Salipiger abyssi: one gene and its partner. The protein of the gene in region 2 interacts with the protein of the main gene of each other region in a pairwise test. Links are inferred from orthologs where the notes say so. Each region holds a gene or a part of one and is shown on either strand. Other genes may lie near its edges. The genes, in order: groL and Ga0080574_RS11575.

Region 1 (11,249 bases), 740 kb from region 2 along the record:
TGTTCGGCGCGCAGGAGCTTCGCACTCAGATCCTGGAGGCTCTGAGAGATGATCCCAGCCTCGTCGCCGTATTCCGTCCCGGGAATCTCACTCTCGTAATCGGCACTTGCGATACGCTGCACAACCTGGGCCACTGTCTGGAACGGACGCGACAGAACACGCCCGAAGACCAGCACCAACCCAAAAGAGATGGCCGTCACCACACCAAGCGACACGGTAAGCATCGTCATGCTATCCGTTACCGAGGTTTCCGCGATGGCTTCGATCTTCACCGTCTCGCTGCGCAGGCTTTCCTGCATGATGTCGATACGCCCGATTTGCGCATTCAATTGCTCGTAGAGAGCGGAAAGCGCGATGTGCATCTGGAACGGCGTCACGCTATCCGCCTCTGGCAGCGCCCGCGTGTCGTCTTTCACCAGATCGACGAAGGCAGAAATATCCTGCAACTCCTCGTGAAACTCGGGCCGGTAGGCCCGGGGGCTTTCGGTTTCGATAAAGAGCTGCGCCCGCTCGGCGACATCGCGGGTCACCTCATCGAGATTGCCCAGCAAACTGTCGCGCGCGTCTTTGTCACCGTCGCCGATGCGCAGCAGATCGACCCTCGCCTGCTCCAGATCCTCCCGGATCATTGAGATCAGCTGGTTCTGCTTGAACATGTCGAAAGCATAACGAACATCGCGCGCCAGCCCGTTCTGTACGTTCCAGGACAACACGCCGCTGACCAGCAGCAATGAGACGAACACCATTCCCAGGGCCAGAACCTGAATCCTGATCGAAAACCTTCGCATTTCTGACACGCGCTCCTAATTTCCCCGGGAAGCTGCCCGGCTCGCTGGATCGCTATCAGAGAGATGTAAACAAACTCTTCGAACCGGACGACGACCGCCGCCGTCTCAGCCCGCAAACGCCATAGCGCCAAGAGCCCCCAGCCGGTGCGGCGGCTTCATGTCTGCACGCCGCGACGACAAGGGGATTGACAATCTATAGGCGAGTCGCGGATGATTTTTTCGCCGACTTATTTCCGGCGCCAAGACGTTTTTTGTCACAAAAGGAATTGAAGCATGACCCAGGATCGCGCCGAAAGCGCGTTGCGTATTCGTATCGAAGCCGCAAAGCAGGCCCACAACCATACGCATCCCCGACACAAGGCCAATGGCGACGAAGAGCGCTACTCTGCCGCCAATTACGCCATGAGCTTTACCAAGGGGCTCGATCACGACCCAAATCTCGGGGTGGTCGCCAAAAAGCACCATTTCGAAGCCTTCCGCGACGCGATCGACGAAGGCCGGATCGAGCGCTTTACCGCACGGGTTCCGGTGCCGCTCGCGCCGGAGGCTTGCAAGCGCCGGCAATGGGAAGCTCCCACGGCAGGCACCGCCTTCGATCTTCAGGGCCCCGATGCCCAGGCCGTGACCATGCCGCCGGCACCGGCGCTGTGCAGCGACGAGCTCGCCTTCGAGATGGCCGAGGTCTATGAACTGGCGCTGCTGCGCGACGTGCCGCTGCTGAGTTTCGACCAGGATGGCGGACCCGGTTCGGCGGCGCTGAACGCGGCGATCTCACGGCTGAACGGGCTCGGCTATGCCCAGTCGGGCTTTCCGGGCCGGCCACGCAAGACCGACAGCGCCGGCGCCCTGACCCGGCAGACCGCGTTTCGCGGCTCCAGCCCCGGTGTCGAGACCGGCCCCTACCTGTCGCAATTCATGTGGATCGGCAATGACGACCCGGCCAGCATCCATTCGGTCGCCGACGGCTATGTCAGATACGGCGCCCAGTTCATCGACCAGCGCGTCTTTTACCCCGAAGACGGCAAAGACTACATGCAGCTCTGGGAGGACTGGCTGACCGTACAGCAAGGCGTCGATGTGAACGAATGCGGGCAATGCAGCGAGGGTCAGTCTTTTACCGGCCAGCAGCGCTTTATCTGCACGCCGCGCGATTTGGCCACCTATGTGCATTTCGACGCGCTCTATCAGGCCTATCTGAATGCCTGCGTGATCCTGCTGGGCATGAAGACACCGTTCGACGCGGGCATCGCCAAGCTCTCGGGCATGCGCGACATGTACGATCTGCATGCGCCGGGCACTCGGCTCAACACCGGCGGTTTCGCGCTTTACGGCGGGCCGCATATCCTCACGCTGGTGACCGAGGTAGCGACCCGCGCGCTCAAGGCCGTGCGCTATCAGAAGTTCAACACCCATCTGCGGCTGCGTCCCGAGGCGCTGGCCGCGCGCATCGAAAAGGCGGAGGATCTGGACAAGGCCTTTCCGGTGCTCTGCGGCGCCTTCGGAAAGACCAGCAAGCAGCTCGCCGACACCGTCAAGGCGGTGCGCGATTTCAACCAGGCGCGCGCCGGCGATGCGACGGCACTGCTGCCGATGGCCTTTGCCGAGGGCTCGCCCATGCACCCGTCTTACGGCGCGGGACATGCCACGGTCGCCGGCGCCTGCGTGACCATCCTCAAGGCGTTCTTCGACACCGGCACCGTGCTCGGGATCAGCGATGAGGACGATTGCACCAGGGGCAAACCCGGCTTCTACCACAAGATCAGCGAGCCGCTCTATTTCATGCCGGTTGAAAAGGGTGAAAAGCTCGACACCCGCAGGCCGGAATGCCCGCTGACGCTGGAGGGTGAGCTGAACAAGCTGGCGGCAAATATCTCGATCGGGCGCAACATGGCCGGGGTGCACTATTTCTCGGATTACTACGACAGCCTGAGGATGGGCGAACAGGTCGCCATCGGCATGCTCGAGGAACAGGCCCTGTGCTATCCGACCGACAAGGCGGTGTTCTCGCTGCCCACCTTCGACGGCGATCTGATCCGGATCGGCGCAAGATAGACCGACCGCCGCGGCGCATGGGGTGTGCCGCGGCCTTTGCCGGGTCCGCGGGCGACCGGCGAGCGGCAAGGCCCGTTAGCGGCACCGTTGCCCGCCGAGATCGCCTCCTCCGGCGGAAACGGACCATGCAATTGGTCCGGAAAGCCATAGGCACCAAGGATCCTGCGCGTATGCACCGTCTCGCCCCTGACGAAACGAAAATGCCCCGCCTGCACAGGGCAGACGGGGCCAGTTTGTGCCTGTTATAAAACAGGCACCGGCGGTGTCGTTAACATCGGGATCCCAGGATCAGTGCGGGCGCGCGGCCATCTCGGAGCGGATCTGCTGGCGCAGCACGTCGATGGGCACGGTCTTGCCATCCTTGCGGAACTGCCAGTAGGTCCAGCCGTTGCAGGAGGGCGCGCCCTCGAGATGCGCGCCAACCTGGTGGATCGAGCCCTTCACCCCGTCGCCGACCAGCGTACCGTCGGCCCGCACCTTGGCGACCTTGCCCGAGGGCGAGACCAGCATTTCGCCCGGGCGCAGCAGCCCGCGCTCGACCAGCTGGCCGAAGGGGATGCGCGGCTCCGCGCGTTTCGCGCGGGTCACTTCCAGCGCCGAACGGTCGAAGGGGCGGATATCGGCGATGCGGCGCTCGGCCACCTCGCGATAGGCCGCCTCGCGCTCGATCCCGATCCAGTCGCGGCCCAGCATCTTGGCCACGGCGCCGGTGGTGCCGGTGCCGAAGAACGGGTCGAGCACCACATCGCCCGGGTTGGTCGAACCGACCAGCACCCGGTGCAGCAGGCTCATGGGTTTCTGCGTCGGATGCGCCTTGTCGCCATTGGCATCCTTCAGCCGCTCGCCGCCATTGCAGATCGGCAGCACCCAGTCCGAACGCATCTGCACCCCCTCGTTCAGCGCTTTCAGCGCCTCGTAATTGAAGGTGTATTTGGCGCCCTCGCCCTTCGAGGCCCAGATCATCGTCTCATGGGCATTGGTGAAGCGCTTGCCGCGGAAATTCGGCATCGGGTTCGACTTGCGCCAGACGACGTCGTTCAGGATCCAGTAGCCTTCGTCCTGAAGCGCCGCGCCAACGCGGAAAATGTTGTGGTAGGAGCCAATGACCCAGATTGCACCGTTGGGCTTGAGCAGCCGGCGCGCGGCCTTGAGCCAGGCGCGGGTGAACTGGTCGTAGACCGAAAAGGAAGAAAACTGGTCCCAGTGATCGTCGACCGCATCGACGCGGGAATTGTCGGGGCGGTGCAGCTCGCCCTTGAGCTGGAGGTTATAGGGCGGATCGGCAAAGATCAGATCGACGGACTCCGCCGGAAGACTGTTCATCATCTCGATGCAGTCGCCGGACAGGATCGTGTTGAGAGGGAGCGCTTGCGCGCTCGTCGTCTTGGTCATCGCGTTCATTCTCTGCCTCTGTCCCTGGTGCGTTTTCGCACTCGCTGGTTGACGACAAAGATGAGTCAAAGGCGATTCGCGGTCAATTTCTTTTTTGAATCAGTGACTTGCGGATTTCTCTTGCCACAAGATATTGTGTACAGGCTTGAAGGATCGCCTATGGTGAGGGGTTACACCGAGATTTCGAAGCGCCTCTCTGTGGCTTTTCGATCCGTAGCCTGCATTGGTCTCCCAGCCGTATCCGGGATGGTGTTGCGCCAAATCCCGCATGTGTCTGTCGCGCCACGTTTTGGCGACGATAGAGGCCGCCGCGATGCTCACCGAGCGGCCATCGCCGCCGATCAGCGGGGTGGCGGGACAGGTGAGCTGCGGCGGCAAAAAGCGCCCGTCGACCAGCACATGGCCGGGCGGGCGTGGCAGGTCTGTGAGCGCCCGGTGCATGGCGAGCAGGCTGGCCTGGAGGATGTTGATCTCGTCGATCTCCTCGACGCTGGCCCAGCCGAGACCCACCTCGGCGCATTCCCAGAGCCAGCCCGCCAGCCGCGCCCGGCGCTTGGCCGAGAGCTTCTTGGAATCGTTCAGCCCCGGCGGGATGCACTCCGGGTCCAGCACCACGGCCGCCGCCACCACGGGGCCGGCCAGCGGGCCGCGCCCGACCTCGTCGACCCCGGCGACCAGTCGGCCATGCTGCCAGTGCTCTGTCTCATGCATTGTGTCCGGCCCGTCCATGTCGTCTTTGAAAGCGCAAAGCCTTCATGCCTGCAAGCACCCGGCCCGCCGCCACAACGAATTTGTTGTCTCAAGCCGGCAAACGGCAGGCGCCGCAAGATTTTTCGTACGAAAAATCTTGCGGCCGGGCGGGGAAACGCCGGCGAAAAAGACAAAGGCGCCCGAAGGCGCCTTTGCTTTATCAGCTGTGACAGCATCACATGTCGCGGTGCGACAGGTGATTACATCATGCCGCCCATGCCGCCCATGTCGGGCATGCCGCCGGCCGGCGCTGCGCCTTCTTTCTGCGGCTTGTCGGCCACCATCGCTTCGGTGGTGATCAGCAGGCCCGCGATCGAAGCGGCGTCTTCCAGTGCGGTCCGCACGACTTTCGCCGGGTCGATCACGCCGAACTTGAACATGTCGCCATATTCGTCGGTCTGAGCGTTGTAGCCGAACTTCAGATCGTCGGATTCGCGGATCTTGCCTGCGACGACGGAGCCGTCGACACCGGCGTTCTCGGCGATCTGACGCAGCGGGGATTCCAGTGCCTTGCGCACGATGGTGATCCCGGCGTTCTGGTCGCTGTTGACACCCGTCAGGCCCTCGAGCGCCTTGGCGCCCTGCACCAGCGCGACGCCGCCGCCGACCACGATGCCTTCCTGAACGGCCGCGCGGGTCGCGTTCAGCGCGTCATCGACACGGTCCTTGCGCTCTTTCACTTCCACTTCGGTCATGCCGCCGACGCGGATCACGGCAACACCGCCGGCCAGCTTGGCCACGCGCTCTTGCAGCTTCTCACGGTCGTAATCGGAGGTGGTTTCCTCGATCTGCGTGCGGATCTGCGAAACGCGCGCTTCGATCTCGGCTTTCTCGCCATGGCCGTCGACGATGGTGGTCTCGTCCTTGGTCAGGGTGACGGTCTTGGCGGTGCCCAGCATGTCCATGGTGACATTCTCGAGCTTCATGCCCAGATCTTCCGAGATCACCTGGCCGCCGGTCAGGATCGCGATGTCCTGCAGCATGGCCTTGCGGCGGTCGCCGAAGCCCGGTGCTTTCACGGCTGCGATCTTCAGGCCGCCGCGCAGCTTGTTGACCACGAGGGTCGCCAGCGCTTCGCCTTCGACGTCTTCCGCGATGATCAGCAGCGGTTTCTGCGACTGGATCACCTGCTCGAGCAGCGGCACCAGCGGTTGCAGCGAGGAGAGTTTCTTCTCGTGCAGCAGGATCATGCAGTCGTCGAGCTCTGCAATCATCTTGTCGGCGTTGGTCACGAAGTAGGGCGACAGGTAGCCGCGGTCGAACTGCATGCCTTCGACAACGTCGGTCTCGGTTTCGAGGCCCTTGTTCTCTTCGACGGTGATCACACCCTCGTTGCCGACCTTCTGCATCGCGTCGGCGATCTGCTTGCCGATCTCGGCTTCGCCGTTGGCGGAGATGGTGCCGACCTGAGCGACTTCGTTGGAGTCGTTCACCGGGCGGGCAGCGGCCTTGATGGCTTCGACGACCTTGGCGGTGGCCAGGTCGATGCCGCGCTTGAGGTCCATCGGGTTCATGCCCGCTGCGACCGACTTCATGCCTTCCTTGACGATGGCCTGGGCCAGAACCGTCGCGGTGGTGGTGCCGTCGCCGGCCTCGTCATTGGTGCGGGAAGCGACTTCCTTCACCATCTGCGCGCCCATGTTCTCGAACTTGTCTTCCAGTTCGATCTCCTTGGCCACCGACACACCGTCCTTGGTGATGCGGGGGGCGCCGAAGGATTTGTCGAGCACCACGTTGCGGCCTTTCGGGCCGAGGGTCACCTTCACCGCGTCGGCGAGGATGTTCACGCCCTTGAGCATGCGCGAGCGGGCGTCGGTATCGAACTTCACATCTTTAGCAGCCATGTGCGTTCTCCTGATTCTGAATTACGGTTGAGGACGTCGGAGCGGCGCTTACGCGGCCTCGGTCACGCCGAGGATGTCCGATTCCTTCATGATGAGCAGCTCTTCGCCGTCGATGCTGACTTCGGTGCCCGACCACTTGCCGAACAGAACCTTGTCGCCTTCCTTGACGGCCATCGCGATCAGCTCACCGCTGTCCTTGCGCGCGCCTTCGCCACATGCGACCACGAGGCCCTCGGCGGGCTTTTCCTTGGCGCTGTCGGGGATGATCAGACCGCCTTTGGTCTTTTCGTCGCTTTCCACGCGGCGAACCAGCACGCGGTCATGAAGCGGTTTGAATGCCATCTTCGAGTCTCCTAGCTCAAAGGTTGTCCTTTATGGCCCCCTGCGGGACCATTAGCACTCATGCGGAGCGAGTGCTAACGGCGCATAGCTAGGCAGCGTCGCGAGTCGTGTCAACCGGACAGATCACGAAAAAATGCGCCGCAGGAGAGGCGCCTGACCTGCCGGTCAGGAGCGCTGGCCCGCGCATTGCGGGGCGGGCATGGTAACTTGCCCTTATCCATGCTTTGCTGTGCGCCATCCGCGCGCCGCGCCCCAGACCGAGATCTCTTCGATGCCCGTCCATCCCACCACACCGGTCCCGGTGTCTCACCGCCATGGCAGATCCGCGCCCGACAACCTCCGGGGCATCGTGTTGATAACAATCGGATTTGTCTGCTTCGGCGCCACCGATGCGCTGGCCAAGCTGCTCACCTCCGATCTGCCCTCGCTGGAGGTCGCCTGGTTCCGGCAGATCGGCCTCTTCACCGGCGTTATGGTCATGCTGGGGATGCGCGGGCCGCGCCTGCTGAAGACAAACCACCGCACGATACAGATCCTGCGCGGCGTGCTGGCCGCCACCTCGGCGACACTGTTCATCCTGGCGCTGCGCTATGTGCCCTTGGCCGATGCCACGGCGGTGACCTTCATCGCGCCCTTCATCGTCACCGCCATCGGCGGGCTGCTGCTGCGCGAACCGGTGGGCATGCGGCGCTGGATCGCGGTTCTGGTGGGCTTTGTCGGCATGCTCATCGTCATCCGCCCGGGCATGGGCGTGCTGCACCCGGCGATCTTCATCACCATCGGCGCCGCCACCGCCTTTGCCACGCGACAGGTGCTGTCGCGCATGCTCAGCGGCGATGACAGCATCGCGACGACGGTGGCCTATACCTCGATCACCTCCACCGCGCTGCTGACCATCCCGCTCCTCTTCCTCTGGGAGACCCCCTCGGCACTCTGGGTCTGGCTCGTGGCGCTGGCGATGACGGCCTGCGCCGGCCTCGGCGAGATCTTCATCATCCGCGCGCTCGACATCGCCCAGGCGGTCGTGGTCGCGCCGTTGCAATATTCCATGATCCTCTGGAGCACGCTCTACGGCTTCCTGCTCTTCTCCGACCTGCCCGATGGCTGGACGCTCCTCGGCTGCACCATCATCGTGGCCTCCGGGCTCTATACGCTGAACCGCGAACGGCTGGTGGCCAAGCGGCAAAAGGACCGCGCCCGCGCCGAGGCCGCCAACGCGGCAGAGGCGGCGGCGCGCACCGAGGAAATCTGAGCTACCAGCTATAGGCCCAGTGTTTCAGCCCGGCGCGCCCGGTCCCGGTCAGCTCATAGACCCCGGTGCCGATACGCGCGAACCAGCCATAGTGATTGTCGCGCATGATCCGCGTGGCCACGGCCACACCGGTCGCTTCGGCCACGTCGCGGCCCCGGCAGGCGCCGTGTTCGGCCAGATACGCGGCGCAGCGCAGCGCATCCTGCCGGTAGCCGGTAACGATGCCGTGCCGGGTGGCGCCGCCGGCATTCGGATCGCCCTCGATGCGCTGGAACTCGCGCAAGAGCCGCGCCCGCTTGGCCTTGTTGCGGCGCGGCGCATAGGGCCCCGGATCGCAGAGCACCTCGGCGCGCGCGCCCTTCACCACGATAAAGCCCAGCCCCAGCCGCCGGCAGAGCGAAAGATTGTCCTTCAGCGCCCGCCGCGCGGTGCGGCCCGAGGGTTTCGGTACGGCGATATAGACCGCGTCGCTCACCGCCAGCCGCGCCACCGCCTGATGGAACAGCGCCAGCGACAGCCGCAGCTTCAGCTCGACGATCACCGGCTCCTCGTCGCCGCGCAGCGCCACGAGATCGGCCGCGCCGACCTCGCCCTTGACCTCGTATCCCTGCCCCTCAAGCAGCGCCTTGACCGGCGCGTAGAGCTCGCTTTCCCGTTCCATGCCCGGAGCTTGGCCGGAGCGGTTGCCGCTGTCCATCCCTTGCCCTAGCCTGCGCGACGACACGCCCCCCGAAAGGTCTGCCCATGCGCCGCACCCCGCTTGCCATCTGCCTCTGGCTCGCCCTCGCCCCCGCCGCCATCGCGCAATGTCAGGGCGAGGATCTGCGCGAGACGATGAGCGCCGGGGAGCGCGCCCGGCTCGACGCGCGGGTCGCCGCCATGCCCTATGCCACCGGCAACCGCTGGCGGGCCGAGCGCAATGGCGAGGTGATCCATCTCGTCGGCACCATGCATCTCAGCGACCCGCGGCTCGACGCGCCGCTCGAGCGGCTGCGCCCGGTGATCGACGGCGCCGGCGCTGTGCTGCTGGAGATGCCCCAGGAAGAGCAGGCCGAGCTCATGCAATCGCTCTCCAGCCGCCCGGAACTGCTCCTGCTGACCGAGAACACGCTGCCCGAGCTGATGGAGGAATCCGACTGGCAGGCGCTTTCCGCTGCCGCCCGGGATCAGGGCATCCCGCCCTTCATGGCGGCCAAGTTCCGCCCCTGGTATCTGTCGATGATGCTCTCCCTGCCCGCCTGCGCGAAATCGGCGATGGAGGCGCGCGACGGGCTCGACATGCGCATCGAGGCGATGGCCGAGGCCGCCGGCGTGCCGACGCTGGCGCTCGAACCCTTCGACACGACCTTCAACATCTTCAACGCCGAGCCGCTGGACGAGCAGATCGAGATGATGACCGTCTCGCTGGCCACGCAGGACAGCGGCGAAGACGGGTTCGCCACCACCATCGCCGCCTATTTCGACGAGGCGGTGGGCGAGATGTGGGCATTCTCCGAGATCCTCGTCGCGCGCAGCGGGCTGCTGCCGCCGGACGAGGCGGAGGCGCTGGTCGAAGAGTCCGGCGCGGCGGTGCTCGACCAGCGCAACCGCGCCTGGATCCCGGTGATCCTGCACGCGGCAGAGACCTACGACGCCCCGATCGTCGCCGCCTTTGGCGCGGCGCATCTGCCCGGCGAAGAGGGGGTTTTGCACATGCTCGAAGAGGCCGGGTTCAGCGTGACGCGCGAGCCGTTCTGAGGCGGGGTTTGCGCGGTGGTGGGTTTGCAACCCACCACTCCAGACCTACGCCACGAGCCCGCGCCCCTTGAGCAGCGCCTCGACCCCCGGCATCCGGCCCCGGAACGCGGTATAAAGCTCCTCGGCCTCGCGCGAGCCGCCTTTCGACAGGATGAACTCCTCGAGCTTATGCGCGGTCTCGGGATCGAAGGCCCCGCCCGCCTCCTCGAAGGCGGCGAAGGCATCGGCATCCATCACCTCGGACCACATGTAGCTGTAATAGCCGCTGGAATAGCCGTCGCCGGCAAAGACATGGGCGAAATGCGGCGTCGCGTGGCGCATGGTGATCGCCTGCGGCATGCCGATCCCCTGCAAGACCTCCGCCTGCTTCGCCATCGGATCGGCGGGCGCTGCGCCGGAATGGAACTCCAGATCCACCAGCGCCGAGGCCACATATTCCACCGTCTGGAACCCCATGTCGAAGGTCGCCGCCGCCAGCACCTTGTCGAGCAGCGCTTTCGGCATCGCCGCGCCGGTCTCCGCATGGGTGGCGAATTCCTCCAGCACCTCGGGCACTTCCAGCCAGTGCTCGTAAAGCTGGCTCGGCAGCTCCACGAAATCGCGCGCCACCGAGGTGCCCGAGACCGAGCCGAACTCCACATCAGACAGCATCTGGTGCAGCGCGTGACCGAACTCGTGGAACAGCGTGCGCGCATCGTCATAAGAGAGCAGCGCCGGCTTGCCCTGCGACGGTTTCGAGAAATTGCAGACATTGATCACGACGGGCGTCTCGACGCGGGGCCGCTTGGCCTGGCTGCGCATCGCCGAACACCAGGCGCCGGAACGCTTGGAGGCGCGGGCGAAGTAATCGCCGATGAACACCGCCAGATGTTCGCCGTTCCGCTTGACCTCCCAGGCGCGGCAATCGGGATGATAAAGCGGCACGTCGAGCGGCGCGAAGTCCAGCCCGAACAGCCGGTTGGCGCAGGTAAAGGCCGCCTCGATCATCCTGTCGAGCTGGAGATAGGGCTTCAGCTCGGATTCATCGAGATCGTAGCTCGCGCGCCGCCGCTTCTCGGCGTAATAGCGCCAGTCCCAGGGTTGCAGCGCGTC
Region 2 (11,939 bases):
TCAGGTGCGCTTTACCACGGTCGAACTGACCGAGCTGGAAACCCGCATCCTGAATGCGGGAAACGAGGCGCTGGAGATCGAGAAGCGCCTCTTCGCCCGGCTGCGCGAGGCCATTCTCGACGAGGCACCGGCGCTTTCGGAGACCGGGCTGGCGCTTTCGGAATTCGACCTGGCGCTGGGGCTGGCGGATCTCTCCAGCGCGCAGGGCTGGGCGCGGCCGCAGGTCGATGACAGCCGCGCCTTCGAGATCGAGGCCGGACGCCACCCGGTGGTGGAGCGCGCCTTGCAGGCCCAGGGCGCGGGGCCTTTCATCGCCAACGATTGCGGGCTCAACGCCGAAGGCGAAAGCGCCGCGGTGACACTGCTCACAGGTCCGAACATGGCCGGTAAATCCACCTATCTGCGGCAGAACGCGCTGATCGCGCTGCTGGCGCAGATGGGCTGCTACGTGCCCGCGCAGCGCGCCCATATCGGGCTGGTGAGCCAGATCTTCAGCCGCGTCGGCGCCTCCGACGATCTGGCGCGCGGGCGCTCGACCTTCATGGTCGAGATGGTCGAGACCGCCGCGATCCTCAACCTCGCCGACGACCGGGCGCTGGTGATCCTCGACGAGATCGGGCGCGGCACCGCCACCTATGACGGGCTCTCCATCGCCTGGGCAACGCTGGAGCATCTGCACGGCGTCAACCGGGTGCGCGGGCTTTTCGCCACCCATTACCACGAGCTGACGGTGCTGGCGGGCAAGCTTGACGGCGTGACCAATGCCACGGTGGCGGTGAAGGAATGGGACGGCGAGGTGATCTTCCTGCACGAGGTGCGCGAGGGCGCGGCGGATCGCTCCTATGGCGTGCAGGTGGCGCAGCTTGCCGGGTTGCCGAAAGCGGTGATCGACCGCGCGCGGACGGTGCTGGATGCGCTGGAACAGGGCGAACGCGAGCGGGCCGCGCCCAAGGCGCTGATCGACGATCTGCCGCTGTTCTCTGCCGCCGCCGTGGCGCCACCGCCGCAGGCCGGCCCCGCTGGGCCCTCGCCTGTCGAGGAGAAGCTCTCCACGATACGGCCTGACGACATGTCGCCGCGCGAGGCCTTGCAGGCGATCTATGAGCTGAAGGGGCTGCTGGACAGCGCCGGCTGAGCCAGCGGGTGCGTTTCACATGAAACGGAAGGCGGTGAGGCCCCGGATCAAGTCCGGGGCGTGTGTTTTCGACCTCTGTCCGGGTCTCAGCTTGCGGGCATCGAGCTGACGCCGACCTGCGCCGGGCGCAGCAGCCGGTCGTAGAGCATGAAGCCCTCGGCGGAGACCTGGATGATTTCGCCCGCCTTGGTGCCGGGCACCGGCGCTTCGAACATCGCCTCGTGATGCTGCGGGTCGAACTTGTCACCAACCTCGGGGGTGATCGCACTCATGCCGTGCTTGGAGAACGTGTTGAGCAGCTCGCGCAGCGTCAGCTCGACCCCTTCGATCAGCGCGGCAGCGGCGTTTTCCTCGCGCGCGGCGTTCAGCGCCCGTTGCAGGTTGTCATAGACCGGCAGCAGATCGCGGGCGAGGCGCGAGCCGCCATATTGCTGCGCTTCGCGACGATCCTTGTCGGCGCGCTTGCGGGCGTTTTCCGCATCGGCCAGCGCGCGCATGAAGCGGTCCTTCAGCTCGTCGCGTTCGGCACGCAGCGCGTCCAGCTCGACCGCTTCGGGATCCAGCTCATCCGCATCCTCTGCGTAGGCCTCGGCCTCGGCGGCTTCGATGTCATCGAGAAACTCGTCGTTCTTCGGGTCTGCCATTCTTCACCTCTAGCTCCGCTCGGCAATCAGCTTGCCGACCAGCTGTGCCGTGTAATCCACGATCGGGACGATCCGGCCATAGTTGAGACGCGTGGGGCCGATGACGCCCACCGCGCCGATGATCTTACGATCCGCGTTCATATAGGGAGAGACCACCAGAGAGGAACCCGAAAGTGAGAAAAGTTTGTTCTCGGAGCCGATAAAAATGCGCACACCGTCGCCGGTTTCGGCCAGTTCCAGGAACTCGGCGATGTCGCGCTTGCGCTCGAGATCGTCGAAGAGGTTGCGGATGCGGTCGAGCTCTTCGGTTTCCGCCTCGGTGCCGAGGAGATTCGCGCGCCCGCGCACGATCAGCCGCGCCGAGGTGTCGCCCTGATCCTCCCAGCTCGCCAGCCCCGCCTCGATCAGATCGGCGGCGAGCGTGTCGATCTCCTGCCGGCGCCGGGCGATTTCCTCGGCCATGATGTTGCGCAGCTCGGCAAGCGTGCGGCCTCCGATCAGCGCGTTGAGGAAATTCGCCGCCTCGCGCATCGAGCTCGGGGTCTGGCCGGGCGGCGGCGTGAACAGGCGGTTTTCCACATGGCCGTCGGCAAAGACCAGCACCACCAGCGCGCGGTCATGACCGAGGCTGACGAATTCGATATGCTTGATCGGCGCCTCGTGTTTCGGGGTCAGCACCAGCGAGGCGCCATGGGTGACACCGGAAAGCGCCGCGCCCACCCGGTCGAGCACGCCGCCGACATCGTCGGCGCCCGAACCCAGCGTGGCGTCGAGCTTTTCGCGGTCGGTGTGATCGAGATCGCGCACCTCCAGCAGACCGTCGACGAACATGCGCAGGCCGAGTTGCGTGGGGATGCGCCCGGCGCTCACATGCGGGCTATCGAGCAGGCCGAGGAATTCGAGATCCTGCATCACATTGCGGATCGTCGCAGCGGAGACCTTTTCGCTGAGCGTACGCGTGAGGGTACGCGAGCCCACCGGCTCGCCCAGTTCGAGATAGGTTTCCACGACCTTGCGAAACACTTCGCGCGAGCGGTCGTTCATTTCGTCGAACAGTCGGTTTCGCTCTTTCATCCCGTCTCTCTCCGCCTCTTGCGGTCATTAAAGGCCGGTATCCGGCGCCGTCAATCGGGGTTGCGGGGATTGCAAGGCATCAGTATCCCGGTCGCAATCGAGAAAGGGGCGCCGATGAGACCGTCAGGACGAGATTTAAGCGAAATGCGGACCGTTTCAATCGAAACGGGTGTGACAAAACACGCGGAGGGGTCCTGCCTGATCAAGGTCGGCGACACCCATGTGATCTGCACCGCCTCGATCGAGGAGCGGGTGCCGCCCTTCATCAAGGGGTCCGGCCTGGGCTGGGTCACGGCGGAATACGGCATGCTGCCGCGCTCGACCGGGTCGCGCATGCGGCGCGAGGCGGCGAGCGGCAAACAGGGTGGCCGCACGGTGGAGATCCAGCGTCTGATCGGGCGCTCGCTGCGCGCGGGCGTCGACCGGGTGGCGCTCGGGGAGCGGCAGATCACCGTGGATTGCGACGTTATCCAGGCCGATGGCGGCACGCGCTGCGCGGCGATCACCGGCGGCTGGGTCGCCCTGAAACTGGCGGTGAACAAGCTGATGAAAGCCGGGCTCGTGGTCAGCGATCCGCTGGTCTCGCCGGTGGCGGCGGTGAGCTGCGGCATCTATGCCGGGCAGCCGGTGCTGGATCTGGATTACCCCGAGGACAGCGAGGCCGGCGTCGACGGGAATTTCATCCTGCGCGGTGACGGGCAGCTGATCGAAGTGCAGATGTCTGCGGAGGGCGCGACCTTTTCGCGTGCGCAGATGGGCCAGCTCATGGATCTGGCGGAAGCCGGGGTTTCGGAACTGGTGGCGGCGCAGAAGGCAGCCGTGGCATGACCCGGCGCTTTGAGGGTGAGCGGCTGCTGGTCGCCACCCACAACAAGGGAAAGCTGGTGGAGATCGCCGATCTTCTGACGCCATATAGCGTCAATGTCGTCGGCGCCGCCGAGATGGGTCTGCCCGAGCCGGACGAGACCGGCACCACATTTGTGGAAAATGCGCGGATCAAGGCGCATGCCGCGGCCAAGGCGACGGGACTGCCGGCGCTCTCGGATGATAGCGGTATCGAGATCGACGCTCTGGACGGCGCGCCGGGCGTCTATACGGCGGATTGGGCCGAAACAGAGACGGGCCGCGATTTTGTCATGGCGATGGAGCGCGCGCATCGGGAGCTGCTGGCCTCCGGCGCAGCGCAGCCCTGGACTGCGCGCTTCTGCTGCACGCTGGTTCTGGCTTGGCCCGATGGCCATGACGAAGTGTTCCCCGGTGTGATGGAGGGACAGGTGGTCTGGCCGATGCGTGGTGATCAGGGGCACGGCTACGATCCCGTGTTCCAACCACACGGCTACGACATCACCTTCGGCGAGATGGACCGCTGGGAAAAGAACCGCATCAGCCATCGCGCCGATGCGTTCAAGAAATTCGTGTCGGGCTGTTTTGGCTGAGACCTGGCGCCCGGGCGGTTTCGCTCTCTATGTGCATTGGCCGTTCTGCGAGACCAAATGCCCTTATTGCGATTTCAATAGTCATGTCGTGCGCCATGTGGACCAGACTCGCTGGGCCGAGGCGCTGGTGCGCGAGTTGGCGCGCTATGGGCGGCAGACCGAAGGGCGCGTACTCTCCTCGATCTATTTCGGCGGCGGCACACCGTCTCTGATGCTGCCTGAAACCGTGGGTGCGGTGCTGCGTGCGTCGCGCGATCACTGGGCCTGGGCCAACGATATCGAGATCACGCTGGAGGCGAATCCGCGCTCGGTGGAAGCGGAGAAATTCGACGGCTTTGCCGCTGCCGGCGTGAATCGTGTGTCGCTCGGTGTGCAAGCATTGCGGCCGGACGATCTGCGCAAGCTCGGGCGGCTGCACAATGTGGATGAGGCGCTTGCGGCGCTGGATATCGCAAAGTCGGTATTTTCGCGCGTGAGTTTCGATCTCATCTATGCGCGGCAGGGTCAGAGCCTTGCCGACTGGGAGCAGGAGCTGCGCGAGGCGCTGGATCTGGCCGGCGATCACCTGTCGCTCTACCAGCTCACAATCGAGGAAGGCACCGCCTTCTGGGACCGCGCGCAGGCGGGGAAACTGCGCGGCTTGCCCGGCGAGGATCTGGGCGCGGATCTATATATCGCGACGCAGGAAATTTGCGAGGCAGCGGGGTTTCCGGCTTATGAAGTCTCGAACCATGCCGCACCGGACGCGATGTCGCGGCACAATCTGGTTTACTGGCGCGGCGGTGATTACGTCGGGATCGGACCCGGGGCCCATGGGCGTGTCGGCTTGAACGGGCAACGATTTGCAACCGTGGCGCGGCGGGCGCCTGGCGACTGGCTTTCAGCTGCGGAAAGCGGCAATGGCGATCTTGAGGCCGAGCCGCTGAGCGATGCGGATATCTGGAACGAATATCTGATGATGGGGCTGCGGCTTTCCGAAGGGATTTGCCGCGAGAGAGCGTCATCGCTTGGGCCTTCGCAAATTTCCGAGGAGACGCTGGTGCGTTTTGAAGAACTCGGGCTGATCTGGCGAACGGACGAGCGCTTTGGTGCGACGCGCGAAGGACGGATGGTTCTGAATGCGCTGACGGCCGAGTTGCTGACGGACTGAGATTTTCTGAATTTTGGAAATCCGACCGGGTGCGCGAGCGCGAACCATCATGGGAAAGGCGCGTCGAAACCGCCTTTCCCGGATCTTAGCTCAACGCGTGGCGCTGAGGATCATGCAGAGAGAATCCAGCTCTTCGAAAGACTCATAGGAGATCGTCAGCTTGCCCGACTCCTTGCCCGGGGCATGCGCAATCGAAACTTTCATCCCGAGCGCCGCAGAGATATCGCCTTCGAGTGCCTTGGTGTCGGCATCCTTGTCCATCTCGTAGGACGCCGCTGGCGCCTTGCGTTGCGGTGGCTGGGTTTCGGCGCGCAGCAACGCTTCGGCCTGGCGGACCGAAAGCTTTTTGCGCATGATCTCTTCGGCCATCCGGTCGGGATCGCGAGCAGTGACGAGAGTCCGCGCGTGACCGGCGCTCAGCTCGCCATTGCGCACATGTTCCTGAACGCCGTCAGGCAGATTGAGCAGTCGCAGAAGGTTGGCGATATGGCTGCGGCTTTTGCCCAGGGCCTCGGCGATCTTTTCCTGAGTATGGCCGAAGCGGTACATGAGTTGCTTGTAGCCGGCCGCCTCTTCGATGGCATTGAGATCGGCGCGCTGGATGTTCTCGATGATCGCGATCTCGAGCGTCTCCTGATCGCTGAGCTCGCGGATCAAAACCGGCACTTCATGCAGCTGGGCAAGCTGCGCGGCGCGCCAGCGGCGTTCACCGGCGACGATTTCGTATTGGCCATCCTCTGCCGGTGCCGGGCGGACGATGATCGGCTGAATGATACCCTTGGTACGAATGGAATCGGACAGCTCCTGAAGCTGTTCCGGCGTAAAGCTGCGGCGCGGCTGATCCTTGTTCGGCACCAGCTTTTCGATGGGAACAAGACGATCCGGCGTCTTCGGCGTGGTCTCCTCAGCACTTTGCGTGGGCTGGATGTCAACATCGGACATCAGCGCCGAGAGGCCGCGACCCAATCCGCGGCGGGGTTCCTTTTTATCTGACATGTCTGCTCTTTCTGTTCTGTAGGTCAGGCGGCAAGGCGGGCATTCTTGCGCAGCAATTCATCGGCCAGGGCGCGATACGCGGTCGCGCCCTTGGACTGGCCATCGTAAGACAGCACCGGCATGGCAAAGGACGGTGCTTCGCTGACGCGGACATTGCGCGGAATCACGGTGGCGAAGACGAGATCCCCGAGATTTTCGCGCGCATCATCCTCGACCTGACGGGACAGGTTGTTGCGTGCGTCGTACATCGTCAGGAGGACGCCCTCAATCCGCAGATCGGGATTGGCGGTCTGTCTGACTTCACGGATCGTCAGCATCAATTGCGACAGGCCTTCCAGCGCGAAGAACTCGCTTTGCAGAGGTACCAGAACGGAATGCGCTGCGACCATCGCATTGACCGTGAGGAGGTTGAGCGAAGGTGGGCAATCGATCAGCACGTAGTCGTAGCCGAAGCGGTCCATTCCCGTCTGGCGAAGCGCGTCGTGCAGAAGAAAGCTGCGCTTTTCATTCGCCACCAGTTCAATATCCGCAGAGCTGAGGTCGACCGTGGCAGGAATCAGATCGAGCTGCGGCTGGTCCGTCTTCTGAATGACCTGCTCAAGCTCGATATCCTCGAGCAGAAGCTCGTAAGTTGTGTATTCGCGCTCATCCGGCTCAATGCCAAGTCCGGTGGAGGAGTTGCCTTGCGGATCGAGATCGACCACCAAAATCCGCATGCCGCGTTCGGCCAGCGCCGCACCCAGATTGATCGTGGTCGTGGTCTTCCCCACCCCGCCTTTTTGGTTTGCGATGGCAATGATTTTGGGGCCGCTAGGCCGCGACGGATCAGACATGTGTCAGAGCTCCGATGGTCAGGACGACTGCGTTGGGATCGGTGATACTTGTACGACGCTCGCAGGAAAACTTCCACGATTCCTCTGCTGCGGCGATCTCTTTTTTCCAATTGGCACCCTTGAGGAAAAGCGCCTGCCCGATCGGGTTCAGATGCCGATCTGCAAAGGATAGCAAGGTCGACAGATCGGCAAGCGCGCGGGCGCTCAGGATATCGGCGCGCAACGGCGGGATTTCTTCGATCCGCTCAACGATAACTTGGCCCGCCGTTTCGGTTTCGCGAAGCGCAGTGCGCAAGAAAACCGCCTTACGCTGATCGCTCTCCACCAACTTCACTTCGAGATCCGGCGCAAGCTCGCTCGCCAGGATTGCGACGACCAGCCCAGGAAAGCCACCACCGGAGCCCAGATCCACCCAGAGGCCCCTGCGATGCCGAGGACACTGAAAGATCTGCGCGGAGTCAACGATGTGGCGGGTCCAGCGATCCTCCAGAGTGGCACGGGAGACGAGGTTGATCTTGGGAGACCATTTTTCCAGAAGCGTGGCGAGATGGCTCAGACGATCCAGTGTTTCACGTGAAACATCCAGGTCCGGAAGCCGAGGATCCAAAAGCGTCATGCGGATTTCGCTTCGCTGTAACGCCGCAGCCGGAGAAGCAGCAACGAAAGCGCCGCCGGCGTCATTCCATCAACCTTGGCAGCTTGCGCAAGGTTTTCCGGCCGCGCGAGCGAAAGCTTGTGCTTCAATTCGTTCGAAAGACCTTCAACAGCAGCGAAATCGAACCCGTTGGGTATCGTCATCGATTCATCGCGGCGCAAGGCCTCGACGTCGCGCTGCTGACGTGCGATATAATTCGCATAAAGCGCATCCCGCTCCAACTGCTCCGCGATCTCGAATTCAATGGCAGCAAAGGCCGGTTCGCCCGATTTCAGCAGAGCCATCGTCACGTCCGGAAAAGCCAAAAGCTGGAACCCATTCCGCTTCTGACCATCCGGCGCCACAGCGATGCCCATTTCGCCGAGAGCTTTCGGAGCAAAAGTATGCCCCTCCAAAAGCCCCCTGCCCCGCTCAAGTTTCGCCCGCTTATCCTCAAAGGCTATACGGCGCACCTCTGATATGCATCCGAGCGCAATAGCCTTGGGAGTCAGCCGCTGATCCGCGTTGTCGGCGCGCAATGACAGACGGAACTCCGCTCGCGAGGTGAACATGCGATACGGTTCACTGACCCCGCGCGAGGTCAGATCGTCCACCATCACACCGACATAGGATTCCGAGCGTCCGAACTGCACTGGTTCCTCGCCCATGGCGTCTCTTGCCGCGTTCAAACCTGCGACAAGACCTTGCGCCGCGGCTTCCTCATAGCCCGTCGTCCCGTTGATCTGTCCCGCCAGATACAAACCGCTGACGGCTCGGACAGCCAAACGGAGATCCAGAGAGCGGGGATCGACGAAGTCATATTCGATCGCATAGCCAGGCTGAAAAATCTCTGCTTTCTCAAGCCCGGCAATAGACCGCACGTAGTCGGTTTGAACCTCTTGGGGCAGAGACGTGGAAATCCCATTGGGATATATGGTGGGATCGTCCAGCCCCTCGGGCTCCAGAAAGATCTGATGCGAGGTCTTGTCGGCAAACCGGACAACCTTGTCCTCAATGGACGGGCAGTATCGCGGGCCGACCCCCTCGATACGTCCCCCATACATTGCGGAACGGTCAAGATTCTCGCGAATGATTTCGTGAGTACGCTCATTGGTGTGGGTGATCCCGCAACTCACCTGACGCACCGCCGGCTCCTTCGAGAGGAACGAAAACATCACGGGCACTTCATCTCCCGGCTGATCTTCGAGCTGAGACCAGTCAATGGTCCGTCCATCCAGACGCGGTGGCGTCCCCGTCTTCAAACGCCCAAGCTCAAGCCCGAGATCGTCAATCCGCTCCGCCAGCCGCACTGAGGGCCGGTCTCCCATACGTCCGCCCGGGCGCGATTGATCGCCGATATGAATCACACCGCGAAGAAATGTCCCCGTCGTCAGCACAACCGCCCCTGCGATCAGCCGCGTACCATCCCCAAGAACAACGCCTTGTACGATCTCGCCGGACTGAATCAGGTCAATGACCTCGCCCTCGACAATGCTCAGGTTTGGCGTGTTGTGCATTTCCCGCTGCATCGCCTGACGATAGAGCTTGCGATCTGCCTGCGCGCGCGGCCCCTGAACAGCAGGCCCTTTGCGCCGGTTCAGCAGTCGGAACTGAATCCCGGCCTGATCCGCAACGCGCCCCATCACCCCGTCCATCGCATCGATCTCGCGCACGAGATGACCTTTGCCCAGGCCGCCAATCGCCGGATTACAGGACATCACGCCAATGCCCGCCTCGGTCAATGTCACCAAAGCCGTGCGCGCACCCTGGCGCGCCGCCGCTGCTGCCGCCTCTGCGCCGGCATGACCACCGCCGACGACAACCACATCGAAGTCGCGTTGTTTCACGTGAAACACTCCTTACTTCCCGAGGCAGAAACTCGAAAAGATCTCGTCCAAAAGATTTTCCACATCAACCCGGCCAATAAGCAGCTCAAGGCTTCGAATCGCCGTCCGAATTTCTTCCGCCGCCAGATCATACCAGTCCGGCCCGCGCATGAGCATCTCCTGTGCGGCCCCCAGCGCGGATTTCCCCTGAAGGAAGGCAACACGATGCCGTTCCCGCGTCGCCAACCCCGCCGCCTGAACCTTGTCGAAAAGGCGCGCACCGATCTCCGCGATCAGAAGATCTATCCCCTGTCCCGTCAGCGCGGAAATTCCATCCGCATCCCCTGACAGATCGGCCTTTGACCGCAGCACGATATCCTCGTCCCCCAACTCCATATCCGGCATGCCGCGATCATCCAATAGCAGCACCCGCAGATCCGCCGTTTTTGCCCGCGCCCGCGCCCGCGTAATCCCGATCTTTTCCACCGGATCCTGCGCTTCCCGCAACCCTGCCGTATCGAGCAGCGTCACCGGCAACCCGGCGATATCCATCCTGACCTCGATCACATCACGCGTTGTCCCGGCGATCTCGGACGTAATAGCTGCTTCTCGCCCCGCCAGCGCGTTCAGAAGACTGGATTTGCCGACATTCGGCGCACCCAGAATGGCGACCTCAAATCCCGTTCGGATCCGCTCCGCTGCGTCGATGCCGGCGAGTTCCCGATCCAGCGACCCGGAGACCAGAGTGATCAACTCCGCAACCCGGTCCGACACATCGACGGGAACCTCTTCGTCAGCGAAATCAATCGTGACCTCCAGCAGAGACGCCGCTTCGATGAGATCCCGCCGCCAGATCTCCACGGTTTTTCCCAGTGCACCGCCAAAGACGCGCAACGCCTGTCGCCTTTGGCTCTCCGTTTCAGATTCGATGAGATCTGCCAAGGCCTCGACCTGCGTCAGATCCAGACGGTCGTTCTCCAGGGCCCGGCGGGTAAACTCACCCGGCTCTGCAAGGCGAAGCCCCGCCATCTTCTCCAGCGCTCGCAAAACAGCACGCTGGATGGCAACGCTGCCATGCAGATGAAATTCCGCGACCGTCTCGCCGGTAAAACTTGCGCCGTCCTCGAACAGCAGCAGCAACGCCTCGTCGAGAACCTGCCCCTCCGCATCCCGCAACCGCCGCAGCACAGCCTGGCGCGGCGCCGGCAAAGTTCCGGCAAGACGCGACGCCGCGTCCCAGGCTTTCGTCCCGGAAACGCGGATCACTGTCACGCCGGCCTTTCCCGGCGCGCTCGCAAGGGCAAAGATGGTGTCCAAACCTGCCTCCCGGCCGGTCCTAGCTGTTCATCGAGTCGAAGAATTCCGAGTTCGTCTTGGTCTGCTTGAGCTTCGACAGCAGGAATTCGATGGCATCCGTGGTGCCCATCGGATTCAGGATCCGCCGCAGCACAAAGGTCTTTTGCAGATCAATCTTGTCGACCAGAAGGTCTTCCTTCCGCGTACCCGACTTCAGAATGTCGATCGCCGGGAAGACCCGCTTGTCCGCAACCTTCCGATCCAGCACGATCTCGGAGTTGCCGGTGCCCTTGAATTCCTCAAAGATCACCTCATCCATGCGCGATCCGGTGTCGATCAGCGCCGTTGCGATGATCGTCAGAGATCCGCCCTCTTCGATATTCCGCGCCGCGCCGAAGAACCGCTTCGGTCGTTGCAAGGCGTTGGCATCCACACCACCGGTCAGCACCTTCCCCGAGGACGGCACAACTGTGTTGAATGCTCTACCAAGTCTGGTGATCGAGTCCAGAAGGATCACAACATCTCGCTTGTGTTCCACCAGACGTTTGGCTTTCTCGATGACCATTTCCGAAACCGCAACATGCCGCGTCGCCGGTTCGTCAAAGGTAGAGGAAATCACCTCCCCCTTCACCGAGCGCTGCATATCCGTCACCTCTTCCGGCCGCTCGTCGATCAGCAGCACGATCAGATAGCACTCCGGATGGTTCTTTTCGATGCTCGTCGCGATATTCTGGAGCAGCACCGTCTTACCGGTCCGCGGCGGCGCCACGATGAGCGAGCGCTGGCCCTTGCCGATGGGCGAGACCAGGTCGATGATCCGGGCCGAGCGGTCCTTGATCGTCGGATCCTCGATCTCCATCGTCAGCCGTTCGTCCGGATAGAGCGGCGTCAGGTTGTCGAAGGCGATCTTGTGCC

What was found.
Region 1: the proteins of Ga0080574_RS11575 (region 2) and groL interact in binary tests that used the Escherichia coli proteins (3 or more experiments, as listed by UniProt). The link is inferred for Salipiger abyssi from one-to-one orthologs.

What each region holds. Positions count from the first base shown.
Region 1 is NZ_CP015093.1:909,806-921,054, forward strand. The notes cover bases 4,505-7,362. They hold groL (chaperonin GroEL), read right to left. Parts: upstream 6,827-7,362; coding sequence 5,183-6,826; downstream 4,505-5,182. Other genes in these bases: rnhB (ribonuclease HII), read right to left, coding at 4,505-4,943; Ga0080574_RS08070 (co-chaperone GroES), read right to left, coding at 6,875-7,168. Outside these bases: Ga0080574_RS08045 (methyl-accepting chemotaxis protein), read right to left, coding at 1-788; Ga0080574_RS08050 (vanadium-dependent haloperoxidase), read left to right, coding at 1,062-2,840; Ga0080574_RS08055 (site-specific DNA-methyltransferase), read right to left, coding at 3,129-4,241; more of rnhB, read right to left, coding at 4,332-4,504; Ga0080574_RS08075 (DMT family transporter), read left to right, coding at 7,518-8,420; Ga0080574_RS08080 (DUF2161 domain-containing phosphodiesterase), read right to left, coding at 8,422-9,081; Ga0080574_RS08085 (TraB/GumN family protein), read left to right, coding at 9,165-10,157; Ga0080574_RS08090 (M3 family metallopeptidase), read right to left, coding at 10,203-11,249.
Region 2 is NZ_CP015093.1:1,656,462-1,668,400, forward strand. The notes cover bases 1-2,731. They hold Ga0080574_RS11575 (nucleotide exchange factor GrpE), read right to left. Parts: upstream 1,780-2,731; coding sequence 1,222-1,779; downstream 1-1,221. Other genes in these bases: mutS (DNA mismatch repair protein MutS), read left to right, coding at 1-1,135; hrcA (heat-inducible transcriptional repressor HrcA), read right to left, coding at 1,789-2,731. Also shown: more of hrcA, read right to left, coding at 2,732-2,853; rph (ribonuclease PH), read left to right, coding at 2,968-3,681; rdgB (RdgB/HAM1 family non-canonical purine NTP pyrophosphatase), read left to right, coding at 3,678-4,289; radical SAM family heme chaperone HemW, read left to right, coding at 4,282-5,439; Ga0080574_RS11600 (ParB/RepB/Spo0J family partition protein), read right to left, coding at 5,530-6,435; Ga0080574_RS11605 (ParA family protein), read right to left, coding at 6,459-7,268; 16S rRNA (guanine(527)-N(7))-methyltransferase RsmG, read right to left, coding at 7,261-7,884; tRNA uridine-5-carboxymethylaminomethyl(34) synthesis enzyme MnmG, read right to left, coding at 7,881-9,749; tRNA uridine-5-carboxymethylaminomethyl(34) synthesis GTPase MnmE, read right to left, coding at 9,762-11,045; transcription termination factor Rho, read right to left, coding at 11,065-11,939. UniProt on the Escherichia coli protein: Participates actively in the response to hyperosmotic and heat shock by preventing the aggregation of stress-denatured proteins, in association with DnaK and GrpE. It is the nucleotide exchange factor for DnaK and may function as a thermosensor.